3 regions of the Nocardia sp. Tas62D01 genome follow, and region 1 is predicted to be linked to each of the others. Evidence: riboswitches for the same ligand, from Rfam matches in the RefSeq annotation. Region 1 holds a riboswitch; each other region holds the start of a gene.

What was found. Region 1 has a riboswitch for S-adenosylmethionine ahead of ACV7NQ_RS23200 (bifunctional o-acetylhomoserine/o-acetylserine sulfhydrylase). Riboswitches for the same ligand answer to the same signal wherever they lie in the genome.
Region 2: linked by a shared signal. The riboswitch ahead of ACV7NQ_RS18840 (aminotransferase class V-fold PLP-dependent enzyme) and the one ahead of ACV7NQ_RS23200 (bifunctional o-acetylhomoserine/o-acetylserine sulfhydrylase) in region 1 are both predicted to bind S-adenosylmethionine.
Region 3: linked by a shared signal. The riboswitch ahead of ACV7NQ_RS14505 (rhodanese-like domain-containing protein) and the one ahead of ACV7NQ_RS23200 (bifunctional o-acetylhomoserine/o-acetylserine sulfhydrylase) in region 1 are both predicted to bind S-adenosylmethionine.

The regions. Positions count from the first base shown of each region.
Region 1 covers NZ_JBUYUZ010000001.1:4,943,912-4,950,426, reverse strand. The annotation lists gene ACV7NQ_RS23210 (MFS transporter) at 1-1,357, opposite strand, end outside; gene ACV7NQ_RS23205 (TetR family transcriptional regulator) at 1,492-2,208, shown strand; SAM riboswitch class IV at 2,261-2,371, shown strand; gene ACV7NQ_RS23200 (bifunctional o-acetylhomoserine/o-acetylserine sulfhydrylase) at 2,459-3,805, shown strand; gene metX (homoserine O-acetyltransferase MetX) at 3,802-4,962, shown strand; gene ACV7NQ_RS23190 (DUF3017 domain-containing protein) at 5,188-5,433, opposite strand; gene ACV7NQ_RS23185 (tRNA (cytidine(34)-2'-O)-methyltransferase) at 5,661-6,125, shown strand; gene ACV7NQ_RS23180 (DUF167 domain-containing protein) at 6,130-6,360, opposite strand; gene ACV7NQ_RS23175 (DUF4349 domain-containing protein) at 6,317-6,515, opposite strand, start outside.
Region 2 covers NZ_JBUYUZ010000001.1:3,877,534-3,884,048, reverse strand. The annotation lists gene ACV7NQ_RS18855 (2-oxo-4-hydroxy-4-carboxy-5-ureidoimidazoline decarboxylase) at 1-147, shown strand, start outside; gene ACV7NQ_RS18850 (YbaK/EbsC family protein) at 197-670, shown strand; gene ACV7NQ_RS18845 (flavin reductase family protein) at 778-1,329, shown strand; gene ACV7NQ_RS18840 (aminotransferase class V-fold PLP-dependent enzyme) at 1,613-2,935, opposite strand; SAM riboswitch class IV at 2,981-3,094, opposite strand; gene ACV7NQ_RS18835 (Pls/PosA family non-ribosomal peptide synthetase) at 3,463-6,515, shown strand, end outside.
Region 3 covers NZ_JBUYUZ010000001.1:2,942,257-2,948,771, reverse strand. The annotation lists gene ACV7NQ_RS14530 (hypothetical protein) at 1-323, shown strand, start outside; gene ACV7NQ_RS14525 (DUF456 domain-containing protein) at 582-1,079, shown strand; gene ACV7NQ_RS14520 (amidohydrolase family protein) at 1,117-1,989, opposite strand; gene ACV7NQ_RS14515 (FAD-dependent oxidoreductase) at 2,051-3,514, opposite strand; gene ACV7NQ_RS14510 (Rv0361 family membrane protein) at 3,867-4,325, shown strand; SAM riboswitch class IV at 4,387-4,503, shown strand; gene ACV7NQ_RS14505 (rhodanese-like domain-containing protein) at 4,518-4,934, shown strand; gene ACV7NQ_RS14500 (O-succinylhomoserine sulfhydrylase) at 4,996-6,210, shown strand; gene ACV7NQ_RS14495 (RpiB/LacA/LacB family sugar-phosphate isomerase) at 6,467-6,515, shown strand, end outside.

The sequences.
Region 1 (6,515 bases):
TGTGGATCGAGGCACGGGCCATCAGGTTGTCGACCGTCGGGTTGTTCTGCGCGAAGGTCTTGGCGACCTGCACCGAGATGGTGGTCAGCAGGGCCGTGCCGACCGCGCCACCGACCTGCTGCGCCGCGTTCAGCAACGCACTGGCCACACCCGAATCCTCTTCCTGGACCTGGTGCAGCGCGACGGTCTGCATACCGACGAACAGCGGGCCCATACCGAGCGCGATCAGCACCTGCGAGGGCAGCACGCTGGCCACGTAGCTGTCGCCGTAGCCCAATTGCGCCAGCCACAGCAGGCCGAGGACACCGAGCACGGCGCCGCCGAGCATGAGCGGACGCGGGCCGACCTTCGGCAGCAGCGCACTGGTGACGCCGGCACCCACCGCGATGCCCGCCGGGAACGGCAAGAACGCGAATCCGGCCTTCAGCGACGAGTAGCCGAGCGTGATCTGGAAGTAGTAGCTCAGGAACAGGAACATCGCGAACATCGCGATCGGGATGAGCAGCGCGGCGAGGAACGCGCCACCGCGGTTGATCTCACCCGGAATATGCAGCGGCAGCAGCGGATTCGCCGAACGACGTTCGATCGCCATGAATACCGCCAACAGCACGACACCGCCGATCAGCAGCCCGAGGGTGCTGCCCGCCAGCCAGCCGTCCTCGGCGGCGCGGCTGAATCCGTACACGATGGCGATCAGCCCGAGGGTCACCGTGACCGCACCGGGCACGTCGTAGCCGCCGGTGCGCGGTGTCGGCACGTCCTTCAACACGAACGCCAGCGCGCCGAGCAACGCGATGAGCGCGATCGGGGTGTTCACCAGCAGGCACCAGCGCCAGGACGCGTACTCGGTGAGCGCGCCGCCCACAATCAGACCGAGCGCGGCGCCGCCCGCGGAAATGCCCGCGAACAGACCGAACGCCTTCGCCCGCTCGCCCGGTTCGGTGAAGGTCACCGACAGCAGCGAAAGCGCCGCGGGCGCCAGCAGCGCCGCGAACGCGCCCTGCAGGGCGCGACCGGCGAAGAGTTCCGCACCGTTCTGCGCCAGACCCGCGAGGGCGGAGGCACCCGCGAAGCCGACCAGGCCGATGATGAAGATCCGACGCCGACCGAGGTAGTCAGCGAGCCGACCGCCGAGCAGCAACAGGCCGCCGAAGATCAGCGTGTAGGCGGTGAGCATCCACTGCTTGTTGCCATCACTGATATCGAGATCACGTTGTGCGAACGGCAGCGAGATGGTCACGATGGTGGCATCTAGAACCACCATGAGCTGGGCCAATGCGATCACCCCCAGGGCCAGCCAGCGCGCCGAACTGCCCTGTCTTTCGGGAACGTCTACCGCTGTCGCAGTCTCGGTCACCTTGATCTCCTCGTAACTCGAAGTAGTGCGATTATCCTGTCATCATCGGACATTTGTCGTCAATAGAAAAATGTCGCACTCAGACATTTGGCTGTTCTGGACATGAAAACAGCAGGTTAAGATAGAGTGGGAAGATGCTCGAGTCATCGACGCCGACCGGCGCGAGCGCCGCGGCGGACAACCCTGCCAGCGCCCCGGCACACCCGGCGCCGACCGGCCTGCGTGAGCGCAAGAAGCAGCAGACTCGGTTGCGCATCATCGAGATCGCGCTCGACCTCTGCGACGCCCAGGGATTCGACGCCACGACTGTCGAGCAGATCGCCAATGCCGCGGACGTATCACCGCGCACGGTCAACAGGTACTTCGACAGCAAAGAGGACATCGTCCTGGGGCCGGTACAGGACTTCGGCGTCGCGGTGGCCGAGACGCTGCGTGGGCTCCCGCTCGGCGGCAACGAGCTGGAGGCGCTGCGCGAGGCGCTGCTGCAAGTCGTCGACCAGGCCGCCGAAGGCAACGGACCGGTCTCGTTCCGGCAGTTCCAGCAGATGCAGCGAATTCTGCGCAGCAGCCCGGCGGTCAGCGCACGTAGCCTCGAGCAAGCCGACAACAAGAGCATCGCGATCGCCGCGGTGGTCGCCGAACGACTCGGCACCCAGCCCGATGCGCTGCCGGTGCGGCTGATCGTCGGCGCTTGGCAGCTGATCGGCCACCTCGGGATGGAATGTTCGGACGGCATGTTCGAACAGGACAACCCCTTGGCGGCGGCCGCGGCCGGCCGCAACGCGCTCACCTCGACATTCGACGAGTTCGTTCGCACCTGCTGCGGCGCGCGGGTCACCGGAACCCGGTGATTTCACCAATAGATTTCGGTCGTCGACCGACCGCCAGCTATGATGCCGATCAGGTCATGAGTGCCAGCGCCAAGCCCCGGCTCGCTGGACGGCAACCCTCCAGTAGCGGTGGGGTGCTCCGGGTGATGACCGGGCTCCCGAAAGTCGAGAGCAAGCGCGCAATTCAGGAGGTATCCCCAATGTGTTGTTGTCTGTCGCCCACATCCCGATAACCCAGTAATTCCGGCGAACAACCCTTTTGGAGCACGACATGAGTGACCCCATCGCGTCCGAAATCGATTCGACCCCGTCGTCCGATCCGGCACAGTGGTCCTTCGAGACCAAGCAGGTGCACGCGGGGCAGGCCCCCGACAGCACCACCGGCGCTCGCGCCCTCCCGATCTACCAGACCACCTCCTACGCCTTCCGTGACACCGATCACGCGGCCGCACTGTTCGGCCTTGCCGAGCCGGGCAACATCTACACCCGGATCATGAACCCGACCCAGGACGTGGTGGAGCAGCGCGTCGCCGCCCTGGAGGGTGGTGTGGCGGCACTGCTGCTTGCCTCCGGACAGGCCGCGGAGACCTACGCGATCCTCAACCTCGCCGCCGCGGGCGACCACATCGTGTCCAGCCCACATCTCTACGGCGGCACCTACAATCTCTTCCACTACTCGCTGCCCAAGCTCGGCATCGAGGTCTCCTTCGTCGAGGATCCCGACGACCTGGAGCAGTGGCGCGCGGCGATCCGGCCGAACACCAAGGCGTTCTACGGCGAGACCATCGCCAACCCGAGCAGCGCCATCTTCGACATCCCCGGCATCTCCGCCATCGCGCACGCCAACGGACTGCCGCTGATCGTGGACAACACGGTCGCGACCCCGTACCTGATCCAGCCGCTGGCGCACGGCGCCGACATCGTCGTGCACTCGGCGACCAAGTACCTGGGCGGTCACGGCACGGCGGTCGCCGGCGTGATCGTCGACGGCGGCTCGTTCGACTGGACCGTTCGTGACGAGCAGGGCCAGGCACGCTTCCCCGGTTTCACCACCCCGGACCCGAGCTACCACGGCGCCGTGTTCGCCGATCTGGGCGCGCCCGCCTACGCGCTCAAGGCTCGCGTGCAGCTGCTGCGCGATCTGGGCGCGGCGGTATCGCCGTTCAATGCGTTCCTGATCAGCCAGGGCATCGAGACGCTGAGCCTGCGCCTGGAACGGCACGTCGCCAACGCACAGGCGGTGGCCGAGTTCCTGACGACCCAGCCGGGCGTCGAATCGGTGGCCTACGCGGGCCTGCCGTCCTCACCGTGGCACGAGCGCGCCAAGCAGCTCGCGCCGAAGGGCCCCGGCGCGATCGTCTCGTTCGAGCTGAGCGGCGGCGTCGATGCGGGCAAGAAGTTCGTCGACGCATTAGCCCTGCACAGCCATGTAGCCAACATCGGGGATGTGCGTTCTCTCGTGATCCACCCCGCGTCGACCACGCACTCGCAGCTGACACCCGAGGAGCAGTTGGCTTCCGGAGTCAGGCCGGGGCTGGTCCGGCTGGCGGTGGGCATCGAGGGAATCGACGACATTTTGGCCGATCTGCGAGCCGGTTTCGCGGCGGCGACGACGTGACCGTGAGCGCCGAACCGACTACAGCTCGTCCCGCTCCGGCGGTGGCCCTGCCACCGCCGGACGGGCGGCTCGGCATGATCGCCATCGGGGACGTGCGACTGGAGAACGGCGCCGTCGTCCCGGACGTCCATTTGGCCGTGCAGCGCTGGGGTGAGCTCTCCCCCGCGCTGGACAATGTCGTGCTCGTCGAACACGCGCTGACCGGCGACTCACATGTCGTCGGTAGGCCGGACGACATCCATCCGATGTCCGGTTGGTGGGACGGCATGGTCGGTCCCGACGCGCCATTGGATACCGACGAGTGGTGTGTCATCGCGACGAACGTGTTCGGCGGCTGCAAGGGCAGCACCGGACCGACTTCGCTCGCACCCGATGGAAAGCCTTGGGGCGCACGGTTTCCGGAGATCTCCATCCGGGACCAGGTGACGGCGGAAGCGGCGCTGCTCGACTTGCTCGGCATCGACCGGCTGGCCTCGGTGGTCGGCGGGTCGATGGGCGGCATGCGGGTGCTGGAGTGGATGGTCGGCGCACCGGAGCGGGTGGCCTCGGCGCTGGTGCTCGCGGTCGGCGCGCGCGCCACCGCCGACCAGATCGGCACGCAGACAACGCAAATCGCCGCCATCAAGGCCGATCCCGACTGGCAGGGCGGCGACTATCACGACACCGATCGCGCCCCGATGACCGGCATGGGCATCGCCAGGCGCATCGCGCACCTGACCTACCGGACCGAAGCCGAACTCGACCACCGCTTCGAGAACAACGCGCAGGGTGACGAGGATCCGTGGCGCGGCGGCCGCTACGCGGTGCAGAGCTACCTGGATCATCAGGCCGAAAAGCTCTGTAGCCGTTTCGATCCGGCCACCTACGTGTTGCTCACCGAGGCGATGAACCGGCACGATGTCGGACGCGGACGCGGCGGTATCGAGGCCGCGCTGGCCGCTACCCCGGCGCCGTGTGTGGTCGGCGGTGTGGACTCCGATCGGCTGTACCCGTTGCGCACGCAGCAGGAACTGGCCGACGGCCTACCCGGTTGTGAGGGTTTGGAAGTCGTGCACTCCCGCGATGGACACGACGGCTTCCTGACCGAAGCCGCCGCAGTGTCGAAGCTGCTGACCGAGACCATGCGGCTGGCCCGTCTCCACCGGAACGCCGACTGAATTTCCGCTGCCGCCTAAGCCTTTCGATCGCCATGCAGCCAGCGGGCGGATTCGAGAGCGTGAACGGTCTGGGAACCACGGCACTGAAGGCCGTGCGCCCCAGGACTATTCGGTAGCCGGTGCGGTGAGGATAAGCCGCCAATCCTCATCGCAGCACAGTGTCACGCAGCGGCATCGAGTGATACCCCGCGCGGTGCAGCCAAGCCCCATTGCCAGGCGGGAGGTTCAGCCGACCCCGAGGGTGTTGATCGTCGCGGCGATGAGGACGATCGCGGTGCCGAGCAGACTCATGGTGGCGACATCGAACGGCTTGCTGCGCACCGCGAGCAGGCCGACACGCGCGGTGGGCAGACACAGTCGGAAAGCGGCCGCGAGTAGGGTCGCGCCGCCGAAGAACAGCGCGCCACGCCGCCAGCGATCAGAGGCGACGAGGACGACCGCCAGCACAATGACCACGGTTACGATCACCATCGGCAGATGACAGCGCAGGAACTGCTCCCCCAGGCTGTTCCTGCCGGACTGCCGTGCAGCCGGAGACGGATCGACGTCGGTCACCCCCCGATTCTTGCAGACAAACCCGTCGGCTCGCGATCTACCGCTATCCGTCCGCACAAACCGGCGTCGCGGTCCGCGCCTCCGTGGTGGTCCTACGCGGGTGCGCTGCCGTGTCGGTCCGCGCCATGACATGCTGGTGCGTTGTGTTCCGTTTGATGTTCCACGAGCCTGCCATCCCCGGGAATACCGGCAATGCGATTCGTCTGGTCGCCGGAACCGGGTGTGAGCTGCACCTGGTCGAACCGTTGGGGTTCAACCTATCGGAGTCGAAGCTGCGCAGGGCCGGACTGGACTACCACGATCTGGCGTCGGTGACCGTGCACGAGAATCTCACGGCGGCGTGGGAGGCTTTGCGGCCCGAGCGGGTTTTCGCGTTCACCACGCAGGCCGAAACTCACTACACCGATGTGGCCTACCGTGAAGGTGATGTGCTGCTGTTCGGCACCGAACCCACCGGCCTGCCCGGGGACGTTCTCGACGATCCACACATCGACGCCCACCTGCGCATCCCCATGCTGCCGGGTCGCCGCTCGATGAACCTGTCCAATGCCGCCGCCGTCACCGTCTACGAGGCCTGGCGCCAACTTGGTTTCCCCGGCGGGATCTAGCGGATCAGAGGTCGACTTCGAAGCGTTTGAAGCGGGAGGTGGCGCCCGCTGCGAGGCGGACCGCACTCTTGGGGACGCCGTAGTGCTCGGCCAGGAGTTCGATGGCGGCCTTGTTCGCCTTGCCTTCGACGGCGGGGGGGCGCACGTACAGCTGCAGGGTGCCGTCGTCGAGGGTTTCGACGAGCGGGCCCTTACGGCTGTTCGGTTTTATCGTTGCCCACACCACTGTCGGCACCTGATTCTCCTGTCCAGGCGCTGGTCTCGGCGCCCTTCGAGGTACCGGCGGCGGCCGGCTCTGGCGCTGATTCTTTCGGAGCTGTCGGTTGTTTCGGAGCTGTCGGTTCTTTCGGGGCGGCCGATTCCTCCGGAGCCGAGGAACCGGCGTTCTTC
Region 2 (6,515 bases), 1.1 Mb from region 1:
GCGATATCCCAAACCGATCTGGATCGCGCCTTCGATGCGGTTGTGCACGAACAGTTCTCGCGGCGCAGCGTCACCGAGTTGGCCCGCATCACCCGCGCGCGAATCGACAGCATGTTGGGGCCCACCGACGGCTACCCCGCCTACTGACCGATTCGCTCGCCCGGCGTACCGCCCACAATCGCTCTACCCTTGTGTCATGCGCGGGTCCCTTCCACCAGTCGCATGCCGAGTCGCGGACACCCTGATCGCGCGCGGACATCACGGCGTCATCGTCACCCAGTCCAACCCAACCCCCACCGCCGCCGATGCCGCACGGGCACTCGGCGTCGATGTTGGCGCCATCACGAAAGCGCTGGTGTTCCTGCTGGACGAGGATCCGGTGCTGCTGCTGGTCTCCGGTGCGCACCAGGTCGACCTGCGACACACCGGCGAACGGCTCGAAGGCAAGCTCACCCACGCCCCCGCCGAGATGGTGCGGGAAGTCACCGGGCAGTCGATCGGTGGTGTCGCCCCAGTCGGGCACCCCACCAATCTGCCGACCTGGGTTGACACCGCACTGTCCGGGCATCGTGAACTGTGGGCCGCGGGCGGACACCCGAACACGGTGTTCCGCACGTCTTTTCGCGAACTGGTCCGCATTACCGCCGGACTTCCGATCGACGTGGATTGAATCGCGGCCCGCCCGCCGACTGGGTTCCGGAGCAGCGCAAAATCACCGGACGAACATCAATCGAACGCGCCCGCCCACGGGCCGCAATCCGGGCGTAGTTTCGTCATGTGACCGAAGCACACCGGCCCGCCACCGATTTCCAGATCCCCAACGATTTGAGCGGCATCACCGCCGAGCAGTACCGCGCCTCCATGCGCCACTACCCCGCGGGTGTCACGGTGGTCACGCTCTGCTCTCCGAAGGGTCCGATCGGGTTCACCGCGACCTCGTTCGCGTCGCTGTCGTTGGAGCCACCGCTGGTCTCGTTCAATATCGCGCACACCTCGTCGAGCATCGCGGCCCTGCTCGAGGCCAATTCCATAGTCATCCACTTCCTCGGCGAACACCAGCACCACCTGGCCCAGCGCTTCGCGCGCACCGCCGAGGAACGCTTCGCCGACCGCTCCCTGTGGACCACCCTGGACACCGGCGAGCCCGTGCTGCACGGCACCCCCATCTGGGTCCGGGCCACCATCCAACAACTGATCCCCATCGGCGACCACACCCTCGTCGTCGGCCTGGTCACCCGGGTCCACGACAACACCGACGAGAAGCCCGCCGCCGCGCCGCTGCTCTATTACAACGGCCGCTACCACCGCCCGACTTCGCTCGGCGACTGAAGCACCGTCGATCGAGTCGCGCCCGGACGGTCGACATTCGGTGGTCAGCTGGTCGGTCTGGGTTCGGACTTGCCCGCTCGAGTCGGTCGCTCATCGGGGGCTCGTCCCAGCGGCTCCGGTTCCTGCATTTTCCAATCATCGACCCGTCCACAAGTCGAGCTGTGCGGTCGCGCGAGTCGATCACGCAGCGCCGCAATCGAATGTCGACCGAAACACCGAACACCCCCGCCGCCGACCCGATCAGCGGCGGGCCGTCTGTAGCGCCGAGCTCGACCCGAGACGGTCAGCCGATCAGGCAGGGTGCCGCGCCGGCCCCGGAATCGGTGGTGGAGAAGGGACGGGTCTCGGGGGTGGGATTCCAGAGGCCGTCGGTGGTGGCGTAGTCCCAGGTGGGGCCGGACTCGACGAGGGTGGCGACGGCGTTGACGAGGCGGTCCACATCGGCGGAACTGGTGCCGAGACCGATGCTGGCGCGCAGGGCGCCGTCGAGGTCGAGGCGGGCGAGCAGCGGGTGGGCGCAGAAGCGGCCGTCGCGGATGCCGATGCCGTGTTCGGCGGAGAGGTACGCGGCGACGTGGCCGGGGACGAAACCGTCGAGGGTGAAGGCAACGATGCCGACGGTGTCGGGGCTGTCGCTCCAGATGCGCAGCAGGTTCACACCGGGGATGGCGGACAGCCCGGCGCGGAGGCGGTCGGCGAGCAGGCGCTCGTGGGTGATGAGGGTCTCCGGATCGATCGCACAGAGCGCGTCACAGGCGGCGGCAAGGGCGGCGGCTCCGAGGACGTTCGGCGAGCCCGCCTCGTGGCGCTGCGGGGCGGGGGCCCAATCGGCGCGGGTGGTGGACACCTCGCGGACCGCGCCGCCACCGGCAAGGTACGGCTCGGCTGCGTCGAGCCAATCCCGACGGCCGACCAGCACGCCGGCACCGAACGGCGCGTACAGCTTGTGACCGGAGCACGCGAGGTAGTCGATCCCGGTGTCGCGCAGGCTGATTCGGCGATGCGGCGCCAGCTGAGCGGCATCCACCAAGATTCGAGCGCCGCATTGGTGGGCGATGGTGGCCAGCCGCTCCAGCGGCAGCACCTCGCCGGTGACATTGGAGGCGCCGGTGATCGCCAGCAGCGCAGCAGGCTTGCTGCACAGCTCGGCGATGAGCAATCGGATGGTTTCGTCGACAGTGTCGGCGGCCCGAACCACGCGGCGCCCGTGCCTGGTCCACGGCAGGAAATTCGCGTGATGCTCGATATCCAGCACCACGGTGTCGCCGGGGACGCAGGCCGCGAGCAGGTTCAGCGAATCGGTGGTGTTGCGGGTGAACACCACCACCTGGTCGTCGGCGGCGTCGAGGAACCGCGTCACCGATCCGCGGGCGGTCTCGTAGCAGTCGGTGGAGATCCGCGAGGCGTAGCCTGCACCGCGGTGCACGCTCGCGTAGAACGGCAGCAGCTGCTGCACTCTGTCGGTGACCTGCGCCAATGCCGGAGCACTCGCGGCGTAGTCGAAGTTCGCGTAGGTGGTCGTTCCGCCCTGGACCAGCGGCACCCGCAGGTCGTCGCCGGAGACTCGGGCGAGGGCGGCACAGATCTTATCCGCAACAGCAGTCATCACGAAATCCCGTCAGCTATGGGACCCATAACCAGGGGCTATTCGAGTCCGCGCTTGCCGCGCCCGGTCGGGCGGCGGCCAGGTCGTCACCTGGAGCACCCCACCGCGGAGGAGGGTTGCCGACCAGCTAGCCAGGGCTTGATGCTGGTACTCATGACCTGATCCGAGATTGACAGACGCACCGTGCAGCTGTCAATCAGCTTCGAAAACCCGACCCAGCGAGCGCGGCGCCGCCGGGCACTATTCTCGCACGTCAAACCCAGTTGCGGAATGTCTCGAGCTGCTCCCGCCTCGATGCGGAGGAACGACAGAGCCTGCATCGGCTGGCGCTCAAAGCCTCGGTTACGACATCCCATCGCGATAACGACAGCTGAACAGACCGACCGACCGGTTCAGTAGACCGCAAAGGGCCGGTACCGCGGGTACCGTGGACTGTTGGTCACCATGGCGTTTGCCCATTGGTAACCCTCTTGTGAAACAACACTCGTGAAGCGTTAGGCAGGTCTATGAGAGGTGGGCAGGACGTGATGCTGCAGCCGCAGGTCGACGCCGTGGCGGGCGAGGGCCCGACGGCAGGGAAATCAGCCCCCGACCCACTGCTGGGCACCGCACTCGCCCCGCAGGCCAGGACCCTCGTCGACATCTTGGCCAGCACCGCCCACACCCACCCCGACGCCGCCGCCATCGATGACGGGCGCGTCGTGCTCAGCTACACAGAATTGCTGGCCGAGATCGAGGCCGGAGTCACCCGGCTCACCGCGGCGGGCGTGCGCCCGGGCAACCGGGTCGGCGTGCGGATGCCATCCGGCACCCATGAGCTGTACGTCACCATCCTCGCCATCCTGCACGCGGGAGCGGCCTACGTACCTGTCGACGCGGACGACCCGCAGGAGCGAGCCCGGCTGGTCTTCGGCGAAGCCCGGGTCACCGTGATCGTGACGGCCGCGGGCGTCGAGCCGACCGCGGCGGGCGCGGAACCAACCGCGGTGGGTTCCGAGCCGAACCGCGACGCGCCCACCCCCGCCGACGACGCCTGGATTATCTTCACCTCCGGTTCCACCGGGACACCGAAAGGTGTTGCGGTCACCCATCGCAACGCCGCCGCGTTCGTCGACGCCGAGGCGCGACTTTTCCTCCAGGACGCCCCGATCGGCCCGGACGACCGGGTGCTCGCCGGGCTCTCGGTTGCCTTCGATGCCTCCTGCGAGGAAATGTGGCTGGCCTGGCGCAATGGGGCCTGCCTGGTGCCCGCGCCGCGCGCCCTGGTGCGCACCGGAGCGGACCTCGGCCCCTGGCTGGTGCGCCGGGAGATCAGCATCGTCTCCACGGTGCCCACCCTGGCCGCGAGCTGGCCGGCCGAGGCGCTCGACCCGGTCCGCCTGTTGATCTTCGGCGGCGAAGCGGTGCCGCCGGAACTCGCCGAACGCCTTGCCGGGAACGAGGATTCCGACCGTGAGGTATGGAACACCTACGGCCCCACCGAAGCCACCGTCGTCGCCTGCGCGGCGCTGCTCGACGGCAGCTTCCCGGTCCGGATCGGTCTCCCGCTGGACGGCTGGGATCTCACCGTCGTCGACCCCGCCGGAAATCCGGTGGGCGAGGGCGAATCCGGCGAACTCGTGGTCGGCGGCGTCGGCCTCGCCCGCTATCTCGATCCGGCGATGGATGCCGAAAAGTACGCTCCCCTACCATCACTCGACTGGGAGCGCGCCTATCGCAGCGGCGACCTGGTGCGCAACGACCGCGCGGGCCTGGTCTTCCTCGGCCGCGCCGACGACCAGATCAAGCTCGGCGGACGCCGCATCGAGCTCGGCGAGATCGACAACGCACTACAGCATCTGCCCGGTGTCACCGGAGCCGCTGCGGCGATTCGAACCACCAAGGCGGGCAACAAGATCCTGGTCGGCTACCTGACCGGCACCACCCCCGACTTCGACATCACGGCAGCCAGATCTCTACTCGCGGAACAACTTCCGGAGCCGCTGGTGCCCCGGCTCGCCATCGTGTCCGAACTGCCCACCCGCACCTCGGGCAAGGTCGACCGGGACGCGCTGCCATGGCCGCTGCCGAACGCCACCGAAACCCCGAGCCACAACCTCACCGAAACCGAGCGCTGGGTTGCCGGACTGTGGGATTCGATCCTCGGCGCCGAAGTCACCGGCCCCGACATCGACTTCTTCGACCTCGGCGGCAGCTCGCTGGCGGCCGCACAACTGGTCACCGCGCTGCGCGAGCGCTACCCACGCGTCACTGTCGCCGACCTCTACGACCATCCCCGCCTCGGCGCACTCGCCGAACTGCTGGACGAGACCGCTCCGACGGCCGCCACCGAAATACGCACCGTTCGTCCGACCCCGCTCAGCGCCCAGTGGATCCAGGTGCTTGCCACCATCCCGCTGTCCACCCTCACCGGAATGCAGTGGCTCACCTGGCTGGCGATCGTCGGGAATATCGCGGGCTGGTCCGGCTCGCTGCCGTGGCTGCCACACCTGTCCTGGTGGTGGACCCTGGCCGCGTTCCTGCTCTTCATCTCCCCACCGGGCCGAATGGTCATCTGCGCGACCGGCGCTCGGGTACTGCTGCGCGGTGTCGCCCCCGGCAGCTATCCACGCGGCGGATCGGTGCACCTGCGCTTGTGGGCGGCGGTCCGGCTGTCGGAGGCCAGCGGAGCCGAAAGCCTTTCCGGCGCACCATGGATGGTGCCCTTCGCACGAGCGCTCGGCGCGAAGATCGGCAATGGCATCGACCTGCACACCCTCCCTCCGGTGACCGGAATGCTCGAACTCGGTGACGGCTGCAGTGTGGAACCCGAGGTCGACCTGTCCGGCTATTGGATCGACGGCGATGTGGTGCACGTCGGACCGATCGTCATCGGCCCCGGCGCGGTAATCGGCGCGCGCTCGATCCTGTTGCCCGGCAGCAAAATCGGCAAGAACGCGGAGATCGCACCCGGCTCGGCGGTATCGGGCAAGGTCAAGGCCGAGCAGGAATGGGCGGGCTCGCCCGCGACGAAAGTCGGTAAGGCCCAACACCGCTGGCCCGACCACACCCCCGCGAGAGCCGCGCACTGGGTCGCGATCTTCGGCGTGACCTCGATGGCGCTGGCCGCCATGCCCATTCTCGGCCTGGCCGCAGGCGGCGCGTTCATCGCCTGGTTCATTCGCGACGCCCGCACCCTCGCAGGCGCGCTCGGCCGGGGCTTCGCGATCCTGCCCGTCGCCACCCTGCTCAGTCTGATCGTCCACGCGGTCGCGACCGTGGTCGCGGTCCGGCTGCTCGGCATCGGCCTAACCGAAGGCCACCACCCGGTGCGCAGCCGCGTCGGCTGGCAGGTCTGGGCCACCGAGCGACTGCTAGATTCGGCACGCACCTTCCTGTTCCCGCTCTACGCCAGCCTGCTCACCCCGCTGTGGCTGCGCCTGCTCGGCGCGAAGATCGGCAAGAGCGTCGAGGCGTCCACGGTGCTGCTGCTGCCGAAATTCACCACAATCGCCGACGGCGCGTTCCTCGCCGACGACACCATGATCGCCAGCTACGAACTCGGCGGCGGCTGGCTGCGCATCGGCGATGCGAAGATCGG
Region 3 (6,515 bases), 2.0 Mb from region 1:
GACGATTTATCACTCTGTCCATGTTCGTTTTGCTGACCCCGCTCGGGGTGGCCGCCTGCACCGCCGAAGGACCCGGCACGAAGACCGACTGCAATGTCAGTGGTTGCACGGTCACCTTCAACCGCGGTGTGAACGCCAGTGCCAGTGTCCTCGGCGTAACCGCGGAACTTGTTGCTGTGAATGGAAATACGGTCACCCTCGAGGTAGGCGGCCAGCAGATCACCGTCCCGATCGGCGGGACACAGCCCGCCAACGGCTTCAGTGTCACGGTGCAGGAGATCACTAATGAAACGGTCGTGGTCAAGGTCTCGACCGGCGGATGACCGTAACGCCATCGAGTAACCCACCCCGAACTGGCGCGAGTCATGACTGTCACCGAACAGCCCCGACCATGTGCGCGCGAAGTGCCGGATTCGGTTGCCCGCTCCCGGTTCCCGCGCCAAGTGTCGCCCGGGTCGCGTCGTGGGATGGGCGGCACTTGGTCAGTCCCGCGAAAAGGCGCGAGGAGCCATCAGGTTGCCCGGGTCACTCACCTCGTTGTTCCGGTCGCCCGCAGCAGCAACGGTATATAGGCTTCACCGGTGGAAACATACGCCCACCAGGGGTGGTTTTCGGTACTTGTCGGCCTCGTAATTCTGGTCGGCCTCCTGGGGATCATCGTCCCGATTCTGCCCGGCGTCATCCTGATCTTCGGCGCCATCGCCGTCTGGGCCTTCCTGACCGGCGGCGCCACCGCCTGGACGGTCTTCGCGATCAGCACCGCGTTCCTGGTGATCTCCGGCATCATCAAATACACCTGGCCTGGCCGCAAGATGAAAGACGCCGGTGTCTCCAATCGGGCGCTCTTGCTCGGCGCGGTCTTGGGCATTGTCGGCTTCTTCGTCATCCCGGTGGTCGGTCTGTTCGTGGGATTCGTTCTCGGCGTGTACCTTTCGGAACTCCACCGCCTCCGCGAGCGCCAACGGGCTTGGCAGGCAACGGTTCACGCAGTCAAGGGCGTCAGCCTGTCCATGCTCATCGAACTTTTCGGCGCACTGCTTGCCACTGGCGTCTGGGTGATCGGCGCCATCCTGAGCTAGCCGTGACGAATGGTTCCTGGAGCGGAGTCCGATCGAACTATTCGATGATCGGCAGCGGAATCGTATCCGCCGCTTCGAGTTTCGGGAGTTGGTCGGGGCGCAACGGCAAAGTCGGCTGCTCCGAACGCAGCAGCGGCGTGGTCGGATTCGGGTCGGCGGGGATCTGGCGTTCCCGGGCCGGGAGACGATAGAAGGCTCGGGCGTTGTCTTCAAGGACCTTGAACATGTCGGTGCCGACTACATCGCAGATCAGGTCGACATCGGAGTCCTCGAACGGGCGGCCCGCCCGGGCGCCGGGCAGGTCGGTGCCGAACATGAGGGCCTCGGGGTTCACCGCGTGGATGCGGCGCAACGTATCCGCGACGTTCATCGAGACGCGACCGAAACCCGTTGCCTTGACTCGGGCGCCGCGGTTCACCAGATCGAGCAGATAGGGCAGGCCCTCGGCGGACATGCCGAGATGGTCGATGGAGAAGACCGGGAGCTTGGAGATCACCGGTCGCAGTGAGGTGAGCATGTTGCCGTCGATGTAGACCTCGACATGCCAGCCGACGAGCTCGTGGGCGCGCAGTGCCTGCAGCGTCATACCAGTGATGTCGGCGGCGGCGCGTCTGACGTTGAAGCGCAGCCCGCGGACACCGATCCGGTCGAGCTCGATGATCTCCTCGTCGGTGGCGTCGAGATCGACGGCGGTCACGCCGACCCAGCCCTCGCCCAGCTCGGCAAGGGCGGCCTCGAGGTAGGTCTGGTCGGTGCCGTGGAAGGAGCCGCTCACCACGGCGCCACCGCCGACATCGAAGCGCGACATGCGCTTTCGATAGTCGGCGATGGTGAACGGGTTGGGCAGGTAGCCCTCGTTCTCGGCCAGCGGAAACCGCGGGTCGAAGATGTGGAGATGGGCATCGAACACGTGTACAGAATGCCTCAGTGTGGGAATTTCCGCTGCCCCCGAGGGGATGGAAGCTGCCCGACTAGACCTTGTTCGGCTCGCTGGCGCGCAGCATGTCCTCGCGCTCCACGACCTTGACACGTTCGCGGCCTTCGCCCTCGCCGAGGGCGCGTTCGTGAGCGTCGAGGCGGTACCAGCCCTGCCAGGTGGTGAACGGGATGCCCTTGCCCTCGAGGAACTCGGTCACTGCGTCCAGTTCCGGCTTGCCGGCCGGGGTGAAGTTCACGCTGTCGTCCAGCAGGCAGGCCACGGTCTCGTTGGCGTCGCCTTTGGTGTGGCCGATGAGGCCGACGGGGCCGCGCTTGATCCAGCCGGTGACGTAGGTGGCGGGCAGGTAGCGCTCGACGCCGTCGGCGTTCTCGTCGCCGATCACACGGCCGGCCTCGTTGGGCACGGTGCCCGCCTGGTCGTCGAACGGCAGGCTGGTCAGGTTCTGCGACAGGTAGCCGACGGCGCGGTAGACGGCCTGGATGTCCCAGTCCTTGAACACGCCGGTGCCCTTGACGTTTCCGGTGCCGTCGAGCTGGGTGCGCTCGGTGCGCAGGCCGACGACCTTGCCGTTCTCGCCGATGATCTCCGAGGGGGACTCGAAGAAGTGCAGGAACAGCTTGTGCGGGCGGTCGCCCGCGTCGCGGATCGCCCACTGCTCCAGAGTGTTGGCGACCATGTCGACCTGTTTGGAGTGCCTGCGTGCGGCTTCGGAGCCTTCGTCGTAGTCGATGTCCTGGGGGTCGACGATGACCTCGATGGTCGGGGAGTGGTCGAGTTCGCGCAGCTCGAGCGGAGTGAACTTCGCCTGCGCCGGGCCGCGGCGGCCGAACACGTGCACCTCGATCGCCTCGTTGGCCTTCAGGCCCTCGTAGACGTTCGGCGGGATCTCGGTCGGCAGCAGTTCGTCACCGGTCTTGGCGAGCAGGCGCGCCACGTCGAGCGCGACATTGCCGACGCCGAGCACGGCGACCTTTTCCGCTTCCAGCGGCCAGGTACGCGGCACATCGGGGTGCCCGTCGTACCAGGACACGAAGTCCGCGGCGCCGTAGCTGCCGTCGAGCCCGATGCCGGGGATGTCGAGGGCGCGGTCGGCGTTCGCGCCGGTGGAGAAGATCACTGCGTCGTAAAACGTGTGCAGGTCATCGAGCGTGATGTCGGTGCCGTAGTCGATATTGCCCAGCAGGCGGACCTGCTCCTTGTCGAGTACCTTGTGCAGGGCGGTGATGATGCCCTTGATGCGCGGGTGGTCCGGCGCGACGCCGTAGCGGATCAGTCCGAACGGGGCGGGCATGCGCTCGAACAGGTCGATGCTCACGTCGGCATCGGACTTCATCAACGCGTCGGCGGCGTAGATACCGGCCGGCCCTGCGCCCACGATCGCGATGCGGAGCGGGCGGGTCTCGGCGGTGTGCGCGTCAGGCCCGGAGGAGGCAGCTTGCGTCACCACGGAGGGCCCGGGTACACCGCTTGTTGATCCTGCACTCTGTTCGGTCATCTCTTACGCGCACCCTTATGGTCGAAAACGATTAATGACGTCGGTCTTAGCCTAGGCTAACTCGACGCGCCACTTTGGCTGCATCCGACGATGCGGACACTGGCACTGACTCGCTGCCCTTTGGCTATGACAGCAGGCGGCCGTCTCGCAATTCTATCGGTGGTCCACTACGGCGCCCGCGCCGGTGCGGTGACCCGCCGGATGCCACAACGGCCTGCCCTTCGTTGCGTACCCACTCCGCGGCCATCGTTAACGGCTGCCGCGCCGAGTAGTGACCTCGAACGGCTCCTGGCGTGTCGACGAAGACGGGGGCGAACGCCGGATAACCCCGCAGACCAGGGATCATCGTGGCATGACCGATCAGCAAACCGGCGCCGAAGACGGCGAAGTAATCGAGGTCGATCAGACCGACTCCCGCTCCGCGTGGCCCTTCATCGCGGCCGCGGTACTCGCGGGCATCGTGATCGTCGCGGTGGTGCTCGGCGGGCTGCTGTCACCGGCTGAGAAAAATGTCACAGACGCCGACCGCATCGCGGCGGCGGTCCGCAACTACGCTGACGCCCGAGGTCGCACCGATGTCTCGCCACCGCCCGGCGTGGCCTGCGCGGGCTTCGACGAGCGCAAGTCGTCGCTGGCGCAGCAGCTGGGTGGCGTAGAAACCGGAAAGACGGTCGAGATAACCAAAGTCGACAATCCAATGGTCGACGGAGACCGGGCGAAGGCGACGGTCACCACCAAGTTCAACGGCCGCGAGGACACCGCGACCTGGAATCTGGCCAGAACCGGCGATCGCTGGCTCATCTGCCATTGATCATCGCGTGTCGTGAACTGGGGTTTGACAGGGCGACCCAGACCCAGGCAATCTCAGACTAGGTCATGAGAACCAGCGTCAAGCCCCGGCTTGCTGGTCGGCAACCCTCCGCCGCGGCGGGGTGCTCCGGGTGACGACCTGGCCGCACACCGGAACCCAGGTGCGGCAAGAGCGGATTCACAGGAGGTCCAGATGAGTTATGCCGGTGACATCACCCCACAGCAGGCGTGGGAGTTATTGCGGGACAACCCCGAAGCCGTCCTGGTGGACGTGCGTACCGAGGCGGAATGGCGCTTCGTCGGAGTGCCCGACACGACGTCGATCGAGCGGCCGACGGTGCTGATCGAATGGGTCGACGGCACCGGCGCCCGCAACAGCGCATTCGCCGAGCAGCTGAGCGAAGCGCTCGACGCCCGCGACCCGGAGGCCCCCGTCGTGTTCCTGTGTCGCTCCGGTCAGCGCTCCGCGCACGCCGCGAACGTCGCGACCGGTCTCGGGATCGCCCCGGCCTACAACGTGCTAGAGGGCTTCGAAGGCGGACTCGACGAGTCCGGCCACCGCGGCGGCTCCGGCTGGCGCGCCCTCGGACTGCCGTGGCGGCAGTCATGATCGGGCGTGCGTTGCTCGCACCGCCGTGTCGCACTCGGAACTGTGCCGTTGGGAGGCAGTCGTGATCACCGGTGGCTCCTTCGACAAGCCGCTGCCGAACGGCGTCGGACCCGCGACCCTCGGCGTACGAGGTGGCCTGCGCCGCTCCGGTTTCGAGGAGACGGCTGAGGCGCTGTACCTGACCTCCGGATTCGTCTACGAGAGCGCCGAGGCCGCCGAGGCCGCGTTCACCGGCGACGTCGAGCATTTCGTCTACTCCCGCTACGGCAACCCGACGGTGGCCATGTTCGAGGAGCGGCTGCGCCTGATGGACGGCGCCGAAGCCTGCTTCGCCACGGCCAGCGGCATGTCCGCGGTATTCACCGCGCTCGGTGCGCTGCTGGGTGCTGGTGATCGACTTGTCGCCGCGCGCAGCCTGTTCGGCTCCTGCTTCGTGGTGTGCAACGAGATCCTGCCGCGCTGGGGCATCGAGACCGTCTTCGTCGACGGCGACGACCTGGACCAGTGGGAGCAGGCGCTGTCGGTGCCCACCCAGGCGGTGTTCTTCGAGACCCCGGCCAACCCGATGCAGACGCTGGTCGATGTCCGCCGCGTCACCGAACTCGCGCACGCCGCGGGTGCGAAAGTGGTGCTGGACAACGTCTTTGCTACCCCGCTGCTGCAACGCGGTTTCCAACTCGGCGCCGATGTGGTGGTGTACTCCGGCACCAAGCACATCGACGGCCAGGGCCGCGTGCTCGGTGGCGCCATCCTCGGCCCGCACGACTACATCGACGGCCCGGTGAAAAACCTGATGCGCCATACCGGTCCGGCACTGAGCCCGTTCAATGCGTGGACCCTGCTCAAGGGCCTGGAGACAATGCCGCTGCGGGTGCGTCATTCGACCGGATCCGCGCTGCGCATCGCCGAGTTCCTCGAGGGCGACAAGTCCGTCGGCTGGGTGAAATACCCCTTCCTGCAATCGCATCCGCAGCACGCGCTGGCGACCAGCCAGATGAGCGGCGGCGGCACCGTTGTCACTTTCGAGTTGAACGCGCCCGCGGACGAAGGCAAGAAGCGCGCCTTCGAGGTGCTCAACCGTCTGCGCATCGTCGACATTTCGAACAATCTCGGTGACTCCAAGACCCTGATCACCCATCCCGCCACCACAACCCACCGCGCCATGGGTCCCGAGGGCCGCGCCACCATCGGGCTGACCGACGGCGTCGTGCGTATCTCTGTCGGTCTAGAAGACGTCGACGACCTGTTGAATGATCTCGACCACGCACTGAGCTGAGGGTTCCGGTCACGCGACGCTCCATGCGGCCGCGTGACCGGCTTCCGCGTGTCCTCCCGAATTCGGACTGAGCGCGTGCCCGCCGGTAGGACCCACTCCGCACCAGCAGCGAAGCGCCCAGCCGGGGCCCCCGCTGGCCTGGCGATAGGCGGGCGACACCTCGGCCAGGCGTTCCTATCGCCGAGCGGAGCCACCACGGTCATATCCCGCTCGGCGACCTCCTGTGGCGGCGCCGCTCAATGCCTACCCTGGTTGTATGCGGATTTCGGTAGCTGCGGACGAAAACGTCGGCGTGGCGAAGGACC